4 regions of the Streptomyces sp. YGL11-2 genome follow, and region 1 is predicted to be linked to each of the others. Evidence: riboswitches for the same ligand, from Rfam matches in the RefSeq annotation. Region 1 holds a riboswitch; each other region holds the start of a gene.
What was found. Region 1 has a riboswitch for cobalamin ahead of ACO1BR_RS00325 (cobalamin biosynthesis protein). Riboswitches for the same ligand answer to the same signal wherever they lie in the genome.
Positions count from the first base shown of each region.

Region 2: it holds a riboswitch for cobalamin, as region 1 does, so the genes downstream of both, ACO1BR_RS21120 (HoxN/HupN/NixA family nickel/cobalt transporter) here and ACO1BR_RS00325 (cobalamin biosynthesis protein) in region 1, are expected to answer to the same signal.
Region 3: it holds a riboswitch for cobalamin, as region 1 does, so the genes downstream of both, metE (5-methyltetrahydropteroyltriglutamate--homocysteine S-methyltransferase) here and ACO1BR_RS00325 (cobalamin biosynthesis protein) in region 1, are expected to answer to the same signal.
Region 4: it holds a riboswitch for cobalamin, as region 1 does, so the genes downstream of both, ACO1BR_RS04870 (ribonucleoside-diphosphate reductase subunit alpha) here and ACO1BR_RS00325 (cobalamin biosynthesis protein) in region 1, are expected to answer to the same signal.

Region 1 covers NZ_JBNHIN010000001.1:59,074-64,002, reverse strand. The annotation lists partial or broken gene ACO1BR_RS00330 (cobyric acid synthase) at 1-192, opposite strand, end outside; gene ACO1BR_RS00325 (cobalamin biosynthesis protein) at 218-1,171, opposite strand; cobalamin riboswitch at 1,317-1,461, opposite strand; gene ACO1BR_RS00320 (hypothetical protein) at 1,669-2,163, shown strand; gene ACO1BR_RS00315 (caspase family protein) at 2,169-4,838, shown strand; gene ACO1BR_RS00310 (extracellular solute-binding protein) at 4,835-4,929, shown strand, end outside.
Region 2 covers NZ_JBNHIN010000017.1:162,201-167,129, reverse strand. The annotation lists partial or broken gene ACO1BR_RS21135 (hypothetical protein) at 1-172, opposite strand, end outside; partial or broken gene ACO1BR_RS21130 (short-chain fatty acyl-CoA regulator family protein) at 171-719, shown strand; gene ACO1BR_RS21125 (ArsR/SmtB family transcription factor) at 812-1,186, opposite strand; cobalamin riboswitch at 1,270-1,479, shown strand; gene ACO1BR_RS21120 (HoxN/HupN/NixA family nickel/cobalt transporter) at 1,511-2,638, shown strand; partial or broken gene ACO1BR_RS21115 (transposase) at 3,159-3,345, opposite strand; gene ACO1BR_RS21110 (protein kinase domain-containing protein) at 3,441-4,929, opposite strand, start outside.
Region 3 covers NZ_JBNHIN010000017.1:167,160-172,088, reverse strand. The annotation lists gene argG (argininosuccinate synthase) at 1-682, opposite strand, end outside; gene metE (5-methyltetrahydropteroyltriglutamate--homocysteine S-methyltransferase) at 844-3,162, opposite strand; cobalamin riboswitch at 3,354-3,573, opposite strand; partial or broken gene ACO1BR_RS21140 (3-hydroxybutyryl-CoA dehydrogenase) at 3,742-4,631, opposite strand; partial or broken gene ACO1BR_RS21135 (hypothetical protein) at 4,736-4,929, opposite strand, start outside.
Region 4 covers NZ_JBNHIN010000003.1:54,784-59,712, reverse strand. The annotation lists gene ACO1BR_RS04890 (GntR family transcriptional regulator) at 1-39, shown strand, start outside; gene ACO1BR_RS04885 (DUF3311 domain-containing protein) at 301-561, shown strand; gene mctP (monocarboxylate uptake permease MctP) at 639-2,246, shown strand; gene ACO1BR_RS04875 (GNAT family N-acetyltransferase) at 2,406-2,906, shown strand; cobalamin riboswitch at 3,010-3,160, shown strand; gene ACO1BR_RS04870 (ribonucleoside-diphosphate reductase subunit alpha) at 3,322-4,929, shown strand, end outside.

The DNA of each region.
Region 1 (4,929 bases):
CGCCCGGCCGATCTCCGCGCCCTCGCGGGTCACGAACGAGTTCAGCGACATGTTCTGCGCCTTGAAGGGCGCCACCTTGACGCCCCGGCGCGCCAGCCAGCGGCAGATGCCCGCCGTGACCACGCTCTTGCCCGCGTCCGACGTCGTACCGGCTACCAGCAGCCCGCCACCGACGCCCCCACCGGGCCCCATGCTCCGCCCGCTCAACGGGTCCTCCTCATGTCCGCACGCCCCGGCGGTACGTCGCCGCGAGCCGCCCCGCGACCGTCACGCCCAGCGCCAGCAGGCCCACCCGCCGCGACAGCCGCACCGCCCGCTCGATGTCGGGCACCGCGGCCGGCCGCCCCCCGCCGTTGAGCACCGGGCGGTGCTCCACCCGCCCGCCGTACGCCAGCGTGCCGCCCAGCCGGACGCCCAGCGCGCCCGCGAACGACGCCTCCACGGGGCCCGCGTTGGGGCTCGGGTGCGCCCCGCCGTCGGCCCGCCAGGCCCGCAGCGCACCGCGCCGGTCGGGGCCCGCGAGCACCGTCAGCGCGGCGGTCAGCCGGGAGCCCGGCCAGCCGGCCACGTCGTCCAGCCGGGCCGCGGCCCAGCCGAAGCGCCGGTAGCGCGGGGACGTGTGACCCACCATCGCGTCCAGCGTGTTCACCGCCCGGAACGCCACCAGACCGGGCACCCCGCCCAGCGCGCCCCAGACCAGGGCGCCCACCACCGCGTCCGAGGTGTTCTCGGCGACCGACTCCACCACCGCGCGGGCCATCTGCGGCCCGTCCAGCGCCTGCGGGTCGCGCCCGCACAGATGCGGCAGCCGCTCCCGCGCCACGTCCAGGTCGCCGGCCGCCAGCGCCCCGCCCACGGCCCGCGCCTCCCGCCCCAGCGACGTGCCGCCCAGGACGGCCCAGACCGCCGCCGCGGTCAGCGCCACCCGGGCGCCGCGGCGGTCCCGTACGGCGCGCTCCAGCAGTGCCGCGCCGACGGCCGCACCGCCCGCGCACAGCACGGTGTGCGCCGCCCCGTACCCGCGGTGGTCGCGCCACAGCCGGCGCTCGACGGCGCCCGCGGCCCGGCCGAACGCGGCCACCGGATGGCCCCGCCGGGGATCCGCCGCGATCAGGTCGCCGAGAAAGCCGAGGGCCGCGCCGCACGCGTACCCCGCGTGTTCGCCGCGCATCGGATCAGACCGCCGTCACGCCTCGAAGGGGCCCCGCGCAGGCGGGGAGCGAACGTCTCGTACGGCGGCATCGCGAACGGCAGCCCGGCATGGCGGTATGTCCTCACTCAGGGTCCGCGCCCTGGCTCGACGTGACGGCGACAAGAGTCTCCTGGCTCCCCGGATCGGCGCCTCCCCCGGCCTTCCAGCCCGCGAGCGGCACCCGTGGGTGACCCGAGCCGTGACCTTCTGTGGAGGAGCGCTCCCCGGTGACAGTGGCGGGACCGCGCCGGATTCTCACCGGACTTCCTCAGCTGTCGCCGATTGGCCCGGGCAGTCCACCACGCCCCGCGAAGGCCCGTCAACTCACCTTTGACCAGCGACGCGGCCCCGCCGCGGGCCCTGTGTCACAGACCACAGGGTGGTGCCGGTGTCACGCACGGTTGCCCACGGGGCTGATCCCGCGTCACTATCTGAGGCACGGCGGGCGATGGGGCCTGCCGGAAGGGGGCCGGGGGATGCCGGAGAGCGCCGCACGGGACGAGGTCCGGGAAGCGACCGGAGACGAGATCCGCATCAGGATCACGGGCACCAACAATCCGCACCAGGACATCGAGGACCTGAAAGCGTGGCTGGAGCGCGAGCCCTGGCTGGCGCGGCGGCGGCACGACTGGGACCGGCGGCCCCGCCCCGCGGACGAACGCGCCGCGCAGGCCCCCGGTGACGCACCCGACCTCCACGACATGGCGATCGGCGTCGACGACCTGGTCCTGGTGGTGGTCGGCGCGGTGGTCACCGAGGTCACCAAGTCGCTGGGCATCGCGTTACGGGAGTGGCTGCGGCGGCGCAAGGAGGCGCGCGAGGAGGGCGAGCAGCCCCGGGTGTCCGTCGGCACCGGCGCCGCCCTCCGCCAGATCGACGGCGCGGACCCCGAACGGCCCGTCGGGCCGGGCCCGGCACGGTCCGACCCCCACAGCGCGGCGGACGGGGGCGGCAGCACCGGCGAGGACTGACCCGGATGTCCGAGTACGACGCGCGGGGCAAGACCAACCGGGCGCTGCTGATCTGCGTCCACGACTACGAGACGCACCCCGCCCTGCCCGCCGTGGAGGCCAACGCCGCCGAGCTCAGGCGCGCGTTGACCGGCCCCGGCACCGACCTGTTCACCGCGGACGAGGTCGTCGTCTGCCGGCCCCGGGAGCCCGAGGAGCTGAGCCGGGCGCTGAAGGCCGTCGCCGACGAGGCGCGCGGCCTGCTGCTGGTGCACTTCTCCGGCCACGGCTGGGTCGGCAGCGACGGCGGCGACCTCCGGCTCCTGGTCGGCGCCTCGGACCACCGGCACCGCCACACCACGGTCTCCTGGCAGGACGCAGTCCTGTCCTGCCTCGACAGCGCGCGGGCCGACCGCATCGTGGTCATCCTGGAATGCTGCTACTCCGGCAACGCCGACGGCGCCTTCCACGCCCTGCGCAAGCCCATGTCGCTGCTGATGGCCGCGCAGCCCAACCGCCGGATCTTCAGCGGCGACGAACCCGCCGGCGGCACCCCCTTCACCCGCGCCGTGGTGCGGATCCTCGAAGAGGGCATCCCCGGCCGGCGGTTCGTCACCTTCGAGGACCTGGCCGGGGCGCTGCGCGACCGGCTCGCCGACGAGCGGACCCCGATGGGCGAGGTCTGGGAGCCGCGCGCCGCCAAGCAGAACACCCTCGACGACGTCATCCTCTCCTTCGCCACCCCCGAGGACCGGCCGCCGACCCCGCCGCGAATCCGCCGGCGCCGCTGGCTCAACCAGCACGTCGTCCGGCCCGTGCGCCGCCGCCTCCGGCTCCTCGTCGCGCTGTGCACCGCCCTCGTGCTGGCTGCCGCCGGGCTGGTCGCCTACCGGGTGCTGAGCCCGCTCCCGGACTGCCCGCCCGCCCTGGAGCTGCGGCTGCTCACCGCGCCCGAGGACGAACCGGCGCTCCGCCAGGCCGCGTTCGCCTACGAGATGTCCGACGCCAACACCCGCCCGCTGGCCGGCGAGGGCGACCTGCCCGACGGCTGCCGCCGGGCCCAGATCACCGTCTACTCCGCCGCCAAGGACCAGATCGACCAGGGCTTCGCCGCCGCCGACCGCTGGCAGGGCGAGGCCCGCGGCGGCACCGGCCAGGGGAACGACGCGGCCAAGGGAGCCGACCCCCTCTACCGGCCCGGACCCCAGCCCGACCTCTGGATCCCCGAATCCACCGCCGACTACGAAGAGGCCCGCCGCGGCATGCCGCCCCAGGGCTCCCCGGCCACCCTCCACGACACCGGCCCGGTCGCCTACAGCCCCCTGGTCGTCGGCATCCCCGCCGGCAGACGCCCGGCCGACGTCGAACAGGTCGCCCCCTGGCAGGACTTGCTCACCGGCACCGACAGCCGGCACGGCGACCTCAGGCTGCTGCGCCCCAGCCCCGTGCTCTCCGGCACCGGCCTGCTGCACACCCTCGGCCTCTACCTCGCCGGCGACGGCTCGCGCATCGACCCGTCCAGCGCCCCCGACCCCGCCCTCGCCCGGGACGCCGAGAGCCGGCTGACCGCGCCGGGCAGCCAGTACGCCGGCAGCACCGAACTGCTCTGCTCGCTGCGCCCGGACGCCGGCCCCGACCGGCCCGGCGGCGGCCGGGGCGCCGGCTCGGCGCCACTGGTCTCCGAGAAGTCCCTCGCCGACTACAACCTCGGCCACGCCACCGGCAGTTGCCCGGCCCTCGCCCGGCCGCCGGCCCCCGGCGACCGGTACGCCGCGTACTACCCCAAGAACGTCCCGGCCCTCGACCACCCGCTGATCCGGGTCGACTGGAGCGGCGCCGCCGACGCCCCCACCCGGCAGGCCGCCGTCGCCCGCTTCGCCGACTGGCTGCGTGCTCCGGACGGCGGCCGGCCCGTCCTCTCCCGCCAGGGCTACCGCGGGGTCCCCGGGAAGGACGGCACGACGCCCCGCCCCGCTCCCGGCTCCCCGCTCCTCGACACCGCCGCCGACATCGACCTCGCCGCCCCCGTCACCCCCTATACGGCCGGACCCGACCAGGTCGGCCGGGTACTGGCCGGCTACGACCGGGCGCAGCGCGCCAGCCGCCTGCTGATCCTCATGGACACCTCCACCTCGATGGCCGACGGCGGCAAGCTCCCGGTCGCCACCGCGGCGGCCGGCCGGGTCCTGGAGATGGTCGGCGCCCGCCACACCTACGGCCTGTGGACCTTCCCGGACCGCACACACCCCGGCAGCCCCTACGCCGTACGCCGGATCGTCCCGCTCGGCAGCGCCGACCCGGCCCCCGGCAAGGCCGCCCTCGACCGGATCGCCAAGGGCGAACTGGTCGACCACGGCGCCCCGATGGAGGAGGCGCTGACCACCGCGGTGGCGGAGCTGAAGAAGGCGGACGGCGGCAACAGCGGCAACAGTGCCATCGTGTTGCTCCTCGACGAGGACGACGGGGTGGCGGGGCGCGCCCCCGGCGTGGAGCAGAAGCTGACCGAACTCCTCAAGAACGGGCCCCCGGTGCCGGTCCTGACGGTGGCGATGGGCCGCTCCGGCTGCGACACCTTCGCCCTGCAGGGGCTGGCCCGCGCCTCCAACGGCCAGTGTGTGACCGGCGGTCCGGACGCACCGGATCTGCTGGCCGGACTGGTCGCCTCGATCGGCTCCGCGGGCACGGGGGACCGGTGACGGCCCGTGCGGCGCTGCCCGCCGCCCTCCTCGCCCTGCTGGTGACCGCCGCGGCCGGCGGCTGCACGTCCGGAGCGCCGCCGCACCCCGA
Region 2 (4,929 bases), on a different contig from region 1:
TCGGCGGTCCGGTGATCTCGACACGACGGTCGGTCAGACCGGGCGCGGGCGGGGCGACGCGCCAGGACGGATCGGCACGCACGGCCGAGGTGACCGGCGGGAAGTCGAGCGGGGAGCCGCCGGCCAGGCGCATGGCCTGGCGACGGCGTTCGGTCAGCAGGTCCTGCCGGCGCCTCACCGACCGCTACGGCCTCGGCTACGAGACCGTCTGCCACCGCCTGAGCACTCTCCAGCGCCCCCGTCTGCGCGGCGTGCCGTTCTCCTTCGTCCGCGTCGACCGGGCCGGCAGCATGTCCAAACGGCAGTCCGCGACCGGTTTCCACTTCTCGCGGGCGGGTGGCACCTGCCCGCTCTGGAACGTCTACGAGGCGTTCACCGCCCCCGGCCGCATCCACGTCCAGATCGCCGAAATGCCCGACGGGCAGCGCTATTTGTGGACGGCCCGCGCGCTCACCCGGCAGCGTGGCGGCTGGGGCGAACCCGGCAAGACCTTCGCCATCGGGCTGGGCTGCGAGATCCGCCATGCCGCACGCCTCGTGTACTCCGACGGCCTTGACCTCCGCAACACCTCCGCCGCCACCCCCATCGGCATGGGCTGCCGCGTCTGCGAACGCCTCGACTGCCCCCAGCGCGCAGTGCCGCCCCTCGGGCGCGCCCTGCGGATCGATCAGAACGCCAGCACGTTCGTGCCGTACCCGGTGAACGATCCGACGGCCTGACGGAGGCCGAGGCGCGAAGGGATGACCGTTCCCCTCGTGTCCCGTTGACACGGCCTGATGCGGCGGCGGAATCGCGGGCGGAGCCGGCTTCGTCAGGCGGGTGGGGGCGCCGTGGCGGGCGTGGTCATCGCATCGAGGAGGCGTGCGATCTCGGGGTCGCACAGGCTGTACCGGACGATGCGGCCGTCCTTGGCGGCGTGGACCGCGCCCGATGCGCGGAGCAGCCGCAGTGCCTGGGAGACCGCGGTGTCCCGGATGCCGGTGGCGAGCGCCAGGTCGGAGACCGCGATGGGGCCGGCCCGGTGCACGGCGAGGAGCAGCGAGAGGCGGCCGGGGTCCGCGAGCAGAGCGAAGCGCTCGGCCCAGGTGCCTACCTGGCCGCGGTCGCCGATGCCTTCGATGGCATCGCACACGGTGTGGTGGTCAATGGCGCGTTGATGTGCGCGGTCCGATGGAACCAAGTGCATGCGCCCCATTCTTGCCGCACTTCACCCTGGTAACCAAGACACCTGCGTATCTGTGCAGGCTTGTAGCCACGGTGGCCGAACCTCTACGGTGGTCCCGCCGTGGTGCTCGGGAAGACCGGTGACAGCCCTGACAAGGGCTGGAGTCCGGAGCGGCCCTCGCCACTGTGATCGGGGAGTCGACGTACCTCCGCCGGAAGGCGGACGCCACTGGGGACCTTCGGGTTCCTGGGAAGGCCGGGTACGCCGGCGTTCGACCCGTCAGCCAGGAGACCGGCCACGGCACCGTACGTCCCCGTCCACGAGGTGCTGGAGAGGCTCCCTGAGATGACCCTGTCTGAAAACTCCGCCATGTCCACCGCAGACGCGGTGATTCCGGCCACACCGCTGATGCGCTGGGAACGCAGGGACTGGATACGCACCGGCGGACTCCTGGCGGCGATAGCCGCGCTGCACGTCGTCGCCTTCGCGATCCTGGTGATGCTGGTCGCACCGCACCACTACACCGTCGGCAAGCAGGTCTTCGGCCTCGGCCTGGGCGTCACGGCCTACACCCTCGGCATGCGGCACGCCTTCGACGCCGACCACATCGCGGCCATCGACAACACCACCCGCAAGCTGATGGCCGACGGCAAGCGTCCCCTCTCGGTGGGATTCTGGTTCGCCCTGGGGCACTCCTCCATCGTGCTTCTGCTCGCCGGAGGCATCGCCGCCGGAGCGCATGTCGTCACCACCTTGACCGACGACAACTCCAGTGCCCGACAGACCCTCGGCCTGGTCGGTACCAGCGTCTCCGGCGGCTTCCTCTATCTGATCGCCGCCCTCAACCTGCTCTCCCTGGCCGGCATCTACCGGGTCTTCAAGGCGATGCGGGCAGGCGAGTTCGACGAGCACGAACTGGAGAAGCACCTGGACTCCCGCGGCTTCATGAACCGCATCCTGGGCCGGCTCACCAAGTCCATCACCCGCCCCGGCCAGATGTTCCCGCTCGGCTTCCTCTTCGGAATCGGCTTCGACACCGCCACCGAGGTCACCTTGATGGTGATGGCGGGCTCAGGCGCCGCCGCCGGGCTGCCCTGGTACGCGATCCTGTGCCTGCCGCTGCTGTTCGCCGCGGGCATGAGCCTGTTCGACACCCTCGACGGCACCTTCATGAACTTCGCCTACCACTGGGCGTTCTCCAACCCGGTGCGCAAGGTCTACTACAACCTCACCATCACCGGCCTGTCCATCGCGGTCGCCTTCCTCATCGGCACCATCGAACTGGTCGGTGTCCTCCACGAGCAACTCGGCCTCAACGACGCCGTCACCAACTGGATCTCCGGCATCGACCTGAACAACGTGGGCTTCATCATCGTCGGCCTGTTCGTGGCGGTCTGGGCCTGCGCACTGGCCTACTGGCGGTTGGCCAAGGTCGAACACCGCTGGAAGCCCAAGGCCGCGGAACCGAACTGATGCATCGGCCGGTCGCTCGGCAGCCTCGGTCCGCCGACGGGCCGGGGCTCGTCGCCGAGCGTCACACCTCCCCGCCACGCTCCTCCCGGGTACGCGGGGGCCGGCGGGGCGCAGGTGATCTTCAGGCGTCGGGTGGTAACGACCGTCCAGAAGCGTCCATCAGATCCAGGCCAGGCGCTCAAAGCCAGGTCAGAACTTCGTGTCCGGGGGAGTCCACCCGGTTGTTGCGACCTGTGTGAGAGCGCGTGTGACGACGAAGTCCCCGCTGGAGTGCTCGACACCGTTGGCGAATCCGGGGGCGAGTGCGACGTCGGCCTTCGCGACCCGTTGTGGTCCTGAAGGCCGACGTTGTGTTGGGGGAGGATGTGATCAGTATGGACAGCGGGCGGTATCCGCTGTCACTCGCCCGGTGGATCTTGGTGGTGAACCCGCCGCGCGCGCGGCGCATCGCCTCGTCAGGCCGGTACCGGCCTGACGAGGCGATGCGCCGCGCGCGCGGCGCATCGCCTCGTCAGGCCGGTGCCGGCCTGGACAGCCCGAAGGATCCGCTCCCATGTGCCGTCCGCCGACCAACGCCGGTTGCGGTTGTGCACCGTCTGCCGTTTCCCGAACCGCGTGGGCAGGTCTCGCCACGGGGTGCCAGTCCGCCGGCGGAAGAGAATGCCGTTGATGACTGTGCGGTGACTCCGCCACCGCCCGCCCCGACCTGCTCGGATGCCGTACCGCCCCCGCCTCGTCGAGGGATTCGTCGCCCAAACCGGGCTCGACCTCCAACTGCCGTAGCCTCAGCCGTTGAAGATCTCTAGCAGCGGACCGGCTTGCCGCTCTGGCGGATGATGTTGTCGGCGGACATCCAGCCCGCATCCTTCGTCCCGGCGATGCGGGCGTAGATCCACTTGTGGCCATAGGAGTTCTCGACCGAGCAGTGGAACCACAGCTTCGTGCCGGACTTGGCCGAGGCCACGGAGGAGCAGTCCTTGTAGGGCCCCGTGAGGATTTTGTGGTCGCCGGACAGGTAGCCGTACGCTCCCGGCTTTGGGTCAAAGTGGTTCCAGCCGCTGCAGGTTGTCGGCGCCGAAGTGGGCTTGGCCGATGGAGAAGCGGATGTGCTCGGCTTAGCCCTCGGCTCGGTCGACGGAGACGCGGAGGGCAGGGAGTTCCCGCCGGCGACCGTTCCACCGCCGCTCGGTTGACTGTTGCCGGCCGGGGCGTTGCTTCCGGAGGCGGCCTGCGGCTCGTTACCGCTCGCCCCGCTGGTCAAGGCGTAGGTGACGCCGCCTCCCGCGACCACGACGAAGGCGGCCGCCGCCGCGATGAGGGTACGGCTTCGGCGCCGGCCGCTGTTGGCCGTGGTGGGGCCGGCGCCGGGAGCGTGACCGGCGGTCGGTACGCCGGGCTGTGGAAGCGTGGGCGGCAGGCCGGAGGGTGGGGAGCCAGTGGGCGGAGCCTGAGGGGAGGGGGGCTGGAACGTCGGTGCGGCGCTGAAGCCGGGCGGCGGTGTCGGGGCGGCGGCCTGGAGTGGTGTGGGGGCGGTGGTCCGGGGTGGGGCCGATGTCGCGGACTCCGTCGAAGTACGGGCGGGGGTGGGGGCCGCGAGGGGCACGGAGGTTGGCCGCGTGAGGTTCATCGTCCTGCCTGCGGCCGCTCGCTCCAGCATCTCGCGTGCCTGCTTGGCTGTGGGCCGGTCCTCCGGCGCCTTCGCCATCAAGGCCCGTAGCACCGGCGTCAGCGGCCCCGCGCGCCGGGGTTCCGGCAGGGGCTCGGTGATGATCGCCGACAGGGTGGACCACACGGACGGGCGGCGGAACGGTGCCGTGCCTTCCACAGCCGCGTACAGCGTCATGCCGAGCGACCAGATGTCCGACGCGGGGCTGGGCGCCGTGCCCTGCGCGCGCTCCGGCGGCAGATAGTCGAGGGAGCCGACGAGCTGACCGCTCTGGGTCAGCTTGGCCATCGCCTCGTCGTCGGGGGTTTCCATGGTGGCGATGCCGAAATCGGTGAGCACGACCCGTCCGCCGTGCTCCAGCAGCACGTTGCCCGGCTTGACGTCCCGGTGCAGTACGCCCACCCGGTGCGCGGCGTCAAGCGCGTCCGTCAGCTTGGCGCCGATCGCCGCCGCCTCGTGCGGCTCCAGCGGGCCACGCTCCGTCAGTACCTCGTCGAGCGATGGCCCGTCGACGAGTTCCATGACGATGACCGGCAGGCCCTGCTCCTCGGTGACGTCGTGCACGGTGACCACGCCGGTGTGCCGGATACGGGCGGCGGCCTGCGCCTCCCGCTGCATCCGGGCC
Region 3 (4,929 bases), on a different contig from region 1:
GGTCCCAGAACCGCACGCCCATGATCGGCTCCACGGTCTCCACACCGTTGTCCAGGTGCTCCAGGGTCTTGGCCTCGTGGGTGGCGCCCCAGATGTTGGCGTCGGTGGAGTACGCCTTCTCCGTGCTGTCGCGGTAGGGCAGGTCGTGGGCGAGCAGCCACTCCGACATTTCCTTGCGGCCACCGAGCTCGGTCACGAAGTCCGCGTCCAGCCAGGGCTTGTAGATCCGCAGCTGCGGATTGGCGAGCAGGCCGTAGCGGTAGAACCGCTCGATGTCGTTGCCCTTGAAGGTCGAACCGTCGCCCCAGATCTGGACGTCGTCCTCAAGCATCGCCCGGACCAGGAGAGTGCCCGTGACGGCGCGGCCGAGCGGCGTGGTGTTGAAGTAGGCACGCCCGCCCGAGCGGATGTGGAACGCCCCGCAGGTGAGCGCGGCCAGGCCCTCCTCGACCAGCGCCGCACGGCAGTCGACCAGGCGCGCGATCTCGGCGCCGTAGGTCTTCGCGCGGCCGGGCACCGAGGCGATGTCGGGCTCGTCGTACTGGCCGATGTCGGCGGTGTAGGTGCACGGGATGGCGCCCTTGTCGCGCATCCACGCGACCGCGACGGAGGTGTCGAGGCCGCCCGAGAAGGCGATGCCGACGCGCTCGCCGGCGGGAAGGGAGGTGAGGACCTTTGACATGGGAAGAGTATGCACGATTCCACATGACTATGCAATGGGGTTCGGTGTCGCGAGCGGGGTGGTATCCGTCGGGTCCGCCCCGCCGGGTCCGTTGCGGGCGAAGTAGGGGCCGGCGTAGGGGCCGGGGCGGTCGGCGCCCCGGCCCCTCGGGGGCCTGCCGGTCAGGACGCGGGCAGCTCGCCGCGGACGGTGCGGGCCGCGGCGACCAGGTTTTCCAGCGCGGCGCGGGTCTCGGGCCAGCCGCGGGTCTTCAGACCGCAGTCGGGGTTGACCCACAGGCGGTCGGCGGGGATGGCCCGCAGACCGGTGCGCAGCAGTTCGGCCGCCTCCTGCGTGCTCGGTACCCGCGGTGAGTGGATGTCGTACACGCCCGGCCCGGCCTCGCGCGGATAGCCGTGGGCGGCCAGTTCGCGGGCCACCTGCATATGGGAGCGGGCGGCTTCGAGGCTGATGACGTCGGCGTCGAGGTCGTCGATGGCCTGGACGATGTCGCCGAACTCGGCGTAGCACATGTGGGTGTGGATCTGGGTGCCCGGCCGGACGCCGCCGGTGGTGATCCGGAACGCCTCCGTTGCCCAGGACAGGTACGCGGGGCGGTCGGTGGCGCGCAGCGGCAGCGTCTCGCGCAGGGCCGGCTCGTCGACCTGGATGACGGACGTGCCGGCCGCCTCCAGGTCGGCGACCTCGTCGCGCAGCGCGAGGGCGACCTGCCGGGCGGTGTCGCCGAGGGGCTGGTCGTCGCGGACGAAGGACCAGGCGAGCATGGTCACCGGACCGGTCAGCATGCCCTTGACCGGGCGGTCGGTGAGGGACTGGGCGTAGGTCGTCCAGCGCACGGTCATCGGCTCGGGGCGGGAGACGTCGCCGGCCAGGATCGGCGGGCGGACATAGCGCGTGCCGTAGGACTGCACCCAGCCGTGCCGGGTGGCCAGGTACCCGGTGAGCCGCTCGGCGAAGTACTGGACCATGTCGCTGCGTTCGGGCTCGCCGTGGACGAGCACGTCCAGACCGGCCTTCTCCTGGAAGGCGAGCACCTCCTGGATCTCGGCCCTGATCCGCTCCTCGTACCCGGCCGTGTCGATCCGGCCCGCGCGCAGGTCGGCCCGCGCGGTGCGCAGTTCGCCGGTCTGCGGGAAGGAGCCGATGGTCGTCGTCGGCAGCAGCGGCAGACCGAGGTGGGCGCGCTGGGCGGCGGCCCGTGCGGTGTAGGGCTGGGAGCGGCGGGCGTCGGCTTCGGTGACCGCGCCGGTGCGGGCGCGGACGGCCGGGTCGTGGGTGACGGCGGAGCCGGCCCGGGATGCCAGGTCGGCCCGGGCCGCTGCCAGTTCGGCCACGATGGCGCCGGCGCCGTGGGTCAGGCCCCTGGCGAGCGTGACGACCTCGGCCGTCTTCTGCCGGGCGAAGGCGAGCCAGCGCAGGATCTGCGGATCGATGTCCCGCTCGGCCGCCGCGTCGAGGGGGACGTGCAGCAGCGAGCAGGAGGCCGACACATCGACGCGCTCGGCCAGCCCGAGGAGGGTGCCGAGCGTGGCGAGGGACTTCTCCAGGTCGTTGACCCAGATGTTGCGGCCGTCGACGACACCGGCGACCAGTCGCTTGCCCGGCAGTCCGCCGACGGCCGCGAGGGCGTCCAGGTTGGCGGCGCCGGCTTGGGTGAAGTCCAGCGCGAGCCCCTCGACCGGGGCTTCGGCCAGGACGGGCAGGGCGTCGCCCAGGCGGTCGAAGTAGGAGGCGATGAGCAGCTGGGGCCGGTCGGTGAGGGCGCCGAGCGCGCGGTAGGCGCGGGAGGCGGCGCCGAGTTCGGCCCGGGTGCGGTCCTGGACGAGGGCGGGCTCGTCCAGTTGCACCCACGTGGCGCCGGCGGCCCGCAGGTCGGCGAGGACCTCGGCGTACACCGGCAGCAGGCGGTCCAGGAGCGTGAGCGGGTCGAAGCCGGCGGCGACGCCGGGCGCGGGCTTGGCCAGCAGCAGGTAGGTGACGGGGCCGACCAGGACGGGCCGGGCCGGCAGCCCCAGCGTCAGGGCTTCCGTCAGCTCGGCGACCTGCTGGGTGGAGTCGGCCGCGAAGACCGTGTCAGGGCCCAACTCGGGTACCAAATAGTGGTAGTTGGTGTCGAACCACTTGGTCATCTCCAGGGGCGCGACGTCCTGTGTGCCCCGCGCCATGGCGAAGTAGCCGTCGAGGGGGTCGGCCGCGACGGCGGCCCGGTGGCGCTCGGGGATCGCGCCGACCATGACGGTGGTGTCCAGCACGTGGTCGTAGTACGAGAAGTCGCCCGTCGGGACCTCGTCGAGGCCGGCCCCGGCCAGCTGCCGCCAGGTGGCGCGGCGCAGTTGGGCGGCGGTGGCACGGAGGGCGTCGGCGGTGACATGGCCCTTCCAGTAGCCCTCGATCGCCTTCTTCAGCTCCCGGCGTGGGCCATGGCGCGGGTAGCCGTACACGGTGGCCCGTGCTTCCGCGGACGCGGACTGGGTGGTCATGGAAATCTCCTTCGCGAGATGCATCCCTGAGATCCCGGCGAGGAGACGAAGGCGCGAAGGGGACACGGACCGGGCGGTACGGCTTCGCGCGACACGGCGCGAGCATCCGCCTGGTGTGTACTCCCCCGGACTACGTCCGGGGGTGCCCTCAACCCGCCCACGAGGTCACCGGGATGTCCGTGCGCGAGTGGTTCGCACACGGGCAGGTGGCAGGTCTTCGGACTCGCGGGCACGCCCTCATCGAGGACACCTACTGGCCGTCGCTTCCCAGGCCCGTTTCGCCGGACCCAGTGCGTATGACGGCGGTCGTTCCCGCTCACCGCTGCGGGGCAGTCCCGGATTCCCACCGGGTTCCCTCTTGCGACGCATCCCGCCTGGCGGACGGGGCGAACCAGCTGCAGTGATCAGCTTACGGGCCGTCCGGCGATGTCGGGGGCCGTATCCGTCATGCGGAGGGTGAGGTGGGACACGCGGCCGAGGTGCGTGCAGCGGGCCGAGGGCGGGAGACGCCGCACGGCCGCCCCCCGCCCTCCTTGTGAGCCGCCGCCGGTCCCTCCGCCGGCGGTGTGTCCGGACCCCTCAGTCCGGCTGCCGGGTCGCTCGGTCCCGGCCGTACACGTGGAACCCCCGACCGGTCTTGCGGCCCAACAGCCCCGCCTCCACCATCCGTTGGAGCAGCGGGGGAGGGGCGTAGAGGGGTTCCCTGAACTCGTCGTAGAGGGACTCGGCGATCGAGGCGACGGTGTCCAGCCCGATCAGGTCGGCGAGCCTGAGCGGACCCATGGGGTGGGCGCAGCCCAGCTCCATGGCGGTGTCGACGTCGGCCGCGGTGGCGAAGCCCGACTCCGCCATGCGGATCGCCGCCAGCAGGTACGGGACGAGCAGCGCGTTGACGACGAAGCCCGCCCGGTCCCGGGAGTGGACGACCGTCTTGCCGAGGACGCGGGATACGAAGTCCGTCACGACGGCGACCGTCTCCGGGGCCGTGTGCAGGGAGGTCACGATCTCCACCAGCGGCAGCACCGGGACCGGGTTGAAGAAGTGCAGCCCCACGACCCGGTCGGCGCGGCGCGTGGCCATGCCGAGGCGCATCACGGGGAGGGAGGACGTGTTGGTCGCCAGGACGGCCGCCGGATCCTCGACGATCTTGTCGAGCGCGGCGAACACCTCGGTCTTGGCGTCCGCGTTCTCCACGACGGCCTCGATGACGAACCGCCGGTCGGCGAGGTCCTCCAGACTGCCGGTGAAGACCAGGCGCGCGAGGGCTTCCTGCGCCGCGGTCGGCTCCAGCTTCCCCGTCGCACGGCGTGGTCCAGGGAGGCGGTCACGCGCTCCCGCGCGGCGCGGGCGGCCGCGGCATCGGCCTCACAGACCACGGTGTCCAGCCCGGCCCGCGCGCACACCTCGGCGATACCCGCCCCCATCTGACCGCCGCCGACCACCCCGACGCGCCGGATGTCCCTGTTCATGACCGGGGCTCCGTACCGCGCACGAGGTGGGTGGCGTAGGCGTCCGGTGTGAAGAAGGGCGGCAACTCGCGGTCCAGCGCGTTCCGTTCGAAGAGCGCGAGCACGAGGACGCCGTCGAACACCTCGCGGCACAGGGGAACGAGGCCGGGGTGGGCGACCCGGGAACCGTCGAAGCCGTCCTCCGCCTCACGTTCCTTGTCCAGCCGGACCGTGGCCAGCGCCGCCGCGTGGGCGGCCGGCTCCTTGCTCGGCACGTGCGCGGCCATGCCTCCGATCGCGTGCGCCCTGCGCTTGTGGC
Region 4 (4,929 bases), on a different contig from region 1:
TACAAGTTCGTGGCCCGGCTCCAGCGCCCGGCGGACTGAGCCGCGGACGCCCCGCCCGCGCGGCACCGGCCCGTGCGCGCGGGCGCGCCCCGGCACGCTCCCGCGGACGCGCCCCGGCACCTGTCCGATCCGAACACGCCGCCCCCCGGGCTCGTCCACCCGCCCCCGGCCGCGCCGACGGCCGCCCCACCCGACGCACCGACGCCATACCGATATGCGGACAGCTAGTGACGCGCGCCACGTCACTGGCTTAAATTCATGCCGATTACACAGGAGTTCGCCAGGGACGGAGCCACGGGCATGACAGAGAACGCCGATTCACCGGACCGCAGACCGGTCGTCACCCCCGCACGCGTGGTGGCCGGATTGTGCCTGCTCGCTCCGTTCGTCGCGATGCTGTGGGTGAGTTCGTACGCCAGGATCGAGCCGACGCTCATCGGGATCCCGTTCTTCTACTGGTACCAGATGGCGTGGGTGCTGATCTCGACCGCGCTCACCACGATCGCCTACAAGCTCGTCCAGCGTGAGCAGCGCGCCCGCAAGGGCGGTGCGGACCAGTGACGTTCGCCTCCACCACCTCCACGGACCTCGCCGGCGCGCAGCTCGCCGCCGCCACCAAGGGCGTCAACGGCGTCACGCTGGCCGTCTTCGTCTTCTTCTTCCTGGCCGTCACGGTCATGGGCTTCCTCGCCGCCCGCTGGCGACAGGCCGAGCAGTCCGCCAACCTCGACGAATGGGGCCTGGGCGGACGCAGCTTCGGCACCTGGATCACCTGGTTCCTGCTCGGCGGCGACCTCTACACCGCGTACACGTTCGTGGCCGTCCCGGCGGCGATCTACGCGGCGGGCGCGTCCGGGTTCTTCGCCGTCCCGTACACCATCCTGGTCTACCCGCTGATCTTCACCTTCCTGCCCCGCCTGTGGTCGGTCTCGCACAAGCACGGGTACGTCACCACCTCGGACTTCGTGCGCGGGCGGTTCGGCTCCAAGGGGCTGTCGCTGGCCGTGGCACTCACCGGCATCCTCGCCACGATGCCGTACATCGCGCTCCAACTGGTCGGCATCCAGGCCGTTCTGGACGTGATGGGTGTCGGCGGCGGGGAGCACACCAACGGGTTCGTCAAGGACCTGCCGTTGCTGATCGCGTTCGCCGTGCTGGCCGCGTACACCTACTCCTCGGGCCTGCGGGCGCCCGCGCTGATCGCGTTCGTCAAGGACGGGCTGATCTACCTCGTCATCGGGGTGGCGATCGTCTACATCCCGGTCAAACTGGGCGGGTTCGACGCCATCTTCCACGCGGCGGGCAAGGCTCTGGCCCATACCGGACCGACCGGCAAGCCACGCGGTGAACTGACCAGCGGCCCCAACGCCCAGTGGGCGTACGCCACTCTAGCGCTCGGCTCGGCGCTGGCGCTGTTCATGTACCCGCACTCGATCACCGCGACGCTGTCCTCGCGCAGCCGCAACGTGATCCGCCGCAACACCACGATCCTGCCCCTGTACTCACTCATGCTGGGGCTGCTGGCGCTGCTCGGCTTCATGGCGGTCAAGGCCGGTACGGACATCAAGGGCAACCCGCAGCTGGCGATCCCGCAGCTCTTCGCGGACATGTTCCCCAGCTGGTTCGCCGGGGTCGCCTTCGCCGCGATCGGCATCGGCGCGCTGGTGCCCGCGGCGATCATGTCGATCGCCGCCGCCAACCTCTTCACCCGCAACGTCTACAAGGACTTCCTGCGGCCCGGCGCCACGCCCGAGCAGGAGCACAAGGTCGCCAAGCTGGTCTCCCTCCTGGTCAAGGTCGGCGCGCTGGTCTTCGTCCTCACGATGGACAAGACCGTGGCGATCAACTTCCAGCTGCTGGGCGGCATCTGGGTCCTGCAGACCATGCCGGCGCTGGTGGGCGGCCTCTTCACCCGGTGGTTCCACCGCTGGGCCCTGCTGGCCGGCTGGGCGGTCGGCATGCTCTACGGCACCCTCGCCGCGTACGGGGTGGCCAGCCCGACCCAGAAGCACTTCGGCGGCTCCAGCGCGGAGATCCCCGGCATCGGCCAGATCGGCTACATCGGCCTGACCGCCTTCGCCCTGAACGTGGTGGTGGCGGTCGTCCTGACGTTCGTCCTACGGGCCTTCAAGGCCCCCGAGGGCACCGACGAGACCTCCCCCGACGACTACACCGCCGACCTCGGCGACAAGGGCGTCACGGCCGACCTGCCGCCGGCGACGGCGGGGGCGGGGGCGGGGCACTGACGGTCTCAACCACGGCGGAGGGCCGTCGCGTTCCCGCGGGAATGCGACGGCCTTCCGCTACGCGGGGCACGCAGCCAGAGGGTCCCGTCCTTCAGCGGCCGGGGGCCGACGTCAATACCCCCTCCCCGCAACCTCGTTGCTCCCGCCACACTGATCCCCATGGACATCACGATCAGGCCCGTGCGACAGACGGAGTTCGCGACGGTCGGGGAACTGGTGGCGAAGGTGTATCTGGCCGATGGGCTGCTGACCTTCGGGGAGCACGATCCGTACGCCGCGAAACTGCGGGACGTGGCGCACCGCGCGGAGCAGGCCGAGGTGCTGGTGGCTGCCGGGGCGGGCGGGGCGGTGCTCGGGGCGGTGACCTTCGCCGCGTACGGGAGTCCGTACGCGGAGCTGGCAGGGCCCGGGGAGGGTGAGTTCCGGATGCTGGCGGTGGGGCGCGAGGGGCGCGGGCGCGGGGTCGGGGAGGCGCTGGTGCGGGCGTGTCTGGCGCGGGCGCGGGAGTTGGGACTGCGCGGGATGGTGCTGTCGAGCCAGCAGCATCTGCTCCCGGCTCACCGGCTGTACCGGCGGCTGGGATTCGCGCGAGTGGCGGAGCGGGACTGGGAGCCGATACCCGGAATCGCGCTCTGGGCGTTCGCCCGTGAGCTGCCCTGAGGGCCGTTCCCGGGGTGCGCAGCGCGGTCCGGCCGTTCGCACACCTATGGGGATGGTATGGGCAGCGACACAAGATGTGGGGGTGCGTGCGGGGAGCAGCACAAGATGTATGCTCGTCCTCGCTGTCGCCGCAGGGGAATCCGGTGCGAATCCGGAACTGTCCCGCAACGGTATGCGTGCGCACCACCGGTCGTTCCGTACGGCCCGGTCGTGCGTCCCTGAGTCCGAGGACCTGCCGACGGCACGCCCGCACCGCCATCGGTGCGGCGTCGACACGTCCGGGCCCCGAGGGTTGGGCCGATGGACGCCGTGCGGCCTGCCCGCGCGCCCCTGACCGTCACGGGGTGCCGCCTGCCCGCGTGCGCCCGTCGCGCCGCCGCTCTCCTGGCCCCCGCCGAGTGAGGGAGAGCATCACGTGACCATCGCGCCAACGGAACCCGCGTCAGCCGCCGGGGTCGTGCAACCCGCGGCGGCCACGCCTCCCCCCGGCTCGGACGGGCCGGGCACCGCGCTGCTGCGCGCCCTGACCGAGCTGACCGCGGATCTGCCCGAGACCGACCCGGGCAAGGTGGCCGCCGCCGCGCTGCGCGGGCGGCACCCGGGCTCCGACGAGGCCGAGTTGCGGTCGCTGGCGATCGACGCCGCGGCGGGTCTGATCGGCGACGAGCCGCAGTACTCCAAGCTCGCCGCGCGGCTGCTCACCCGCGCCATCGCCGAGGAGGCGGCCGGCCAGGGCGCGGTCTCCTTCTCCGCCTCCGTGGCGACCGGTCACCGGGAGGGGCTGATCGCGGACGGGACCGCGGAGTTCGTGCGCACGCACGCCGAGCGGCTGGACGCGCTGGTGCACGGTGCCCTGGCGGACGGTGCCGACGACCGTTTCGGGTACTTCGGGCTGCGGACGCTGCACTCGCGCTATCTGCTGCGCCACCCCACCACCCGGCAGGTCGTCGAGACCCCGCAGCACTTCCTGCTGCGGGTGGCCTGCGGCCTGGCCGAGGACGACTCGGCGCGGGCGCTCGCGGACGTCGCCGAGCTGTACCGGCTGACCAGCACGCTGTCCTACCTCCCCTCCTCCCCCACGCTGTTCAACTCCGGTACGCGGCACCCGCAGATGTCCTCGTGCTATCTGCTGGACTCGCCGCTGGACGAGCTGGACTCGATCTACGACCGCTACCACCAGGTGGCGCGGCTCTCCAAGCACGCGGGCGGCATCGGCCTCTCGTACTCCCGCATCCGCGCCCGCGGTTCACTGATCCGCGGCACCAACGGGCACTCCAACGGCATCGTGCCGTTCCTGCGCACCCTGGACGCCTCGGTGGCGGCGGTCAATCAGGGCGGCCGGCGCAAGGGCGCGGCCTGCGTCTACCTGGAGACCTGGCACGCCGACATCGAGGAGTTCCTGGAGCTGCGCGACAACACGGGCGAGGAGGCCCGGCGCACCCACAACCTCAACATCGCGCACTGGATCCCCGACGAGTTCATGCGCCGGGTCGAGGCGGACGCCGACTGGTCGCTGTTCTCGCCGGCCGACGTGCCGGAGCTGGTCGACCTGTGGGGCGCGGAGTTCGACGCCGCGTACCGGGCGGCGGAGACCGCGGGCAAGGCCCTCAAGCAGATCCCCGCCCGGGTGCTGTACTCCCGCATGATGCGGACGCTGGCGCAGACCGGCAACGGCTGGATGACGTTCAAGGACGCCGCCAACCGCACCGCCAACCAGACCGCCGAGCCGGGCAACGTCGTGCACTCCTCCAACCTCTGCACGGAGATCCTGGAGGTGACCGACGACGGGGAGACCGCGGTCTGCAACCTGGGGTCGGTCAACCTCGCGGCGCATCTCGGCGAGGACGGCCGGATGGACTGGCAGCGGCTGGACGCCACCGTCCGTACGGCCGTCACCTTCCTCGACCGGGTGGTGGACATCAACTTCTACCCGACCGGGCAGGCCGCCGCCTCCAACTCCCGCTGGCGCCCGGTCGGTCTGGGCCTGATGGGTCTGCAGGACGTCTTCTTCCGGCTGCGGCTG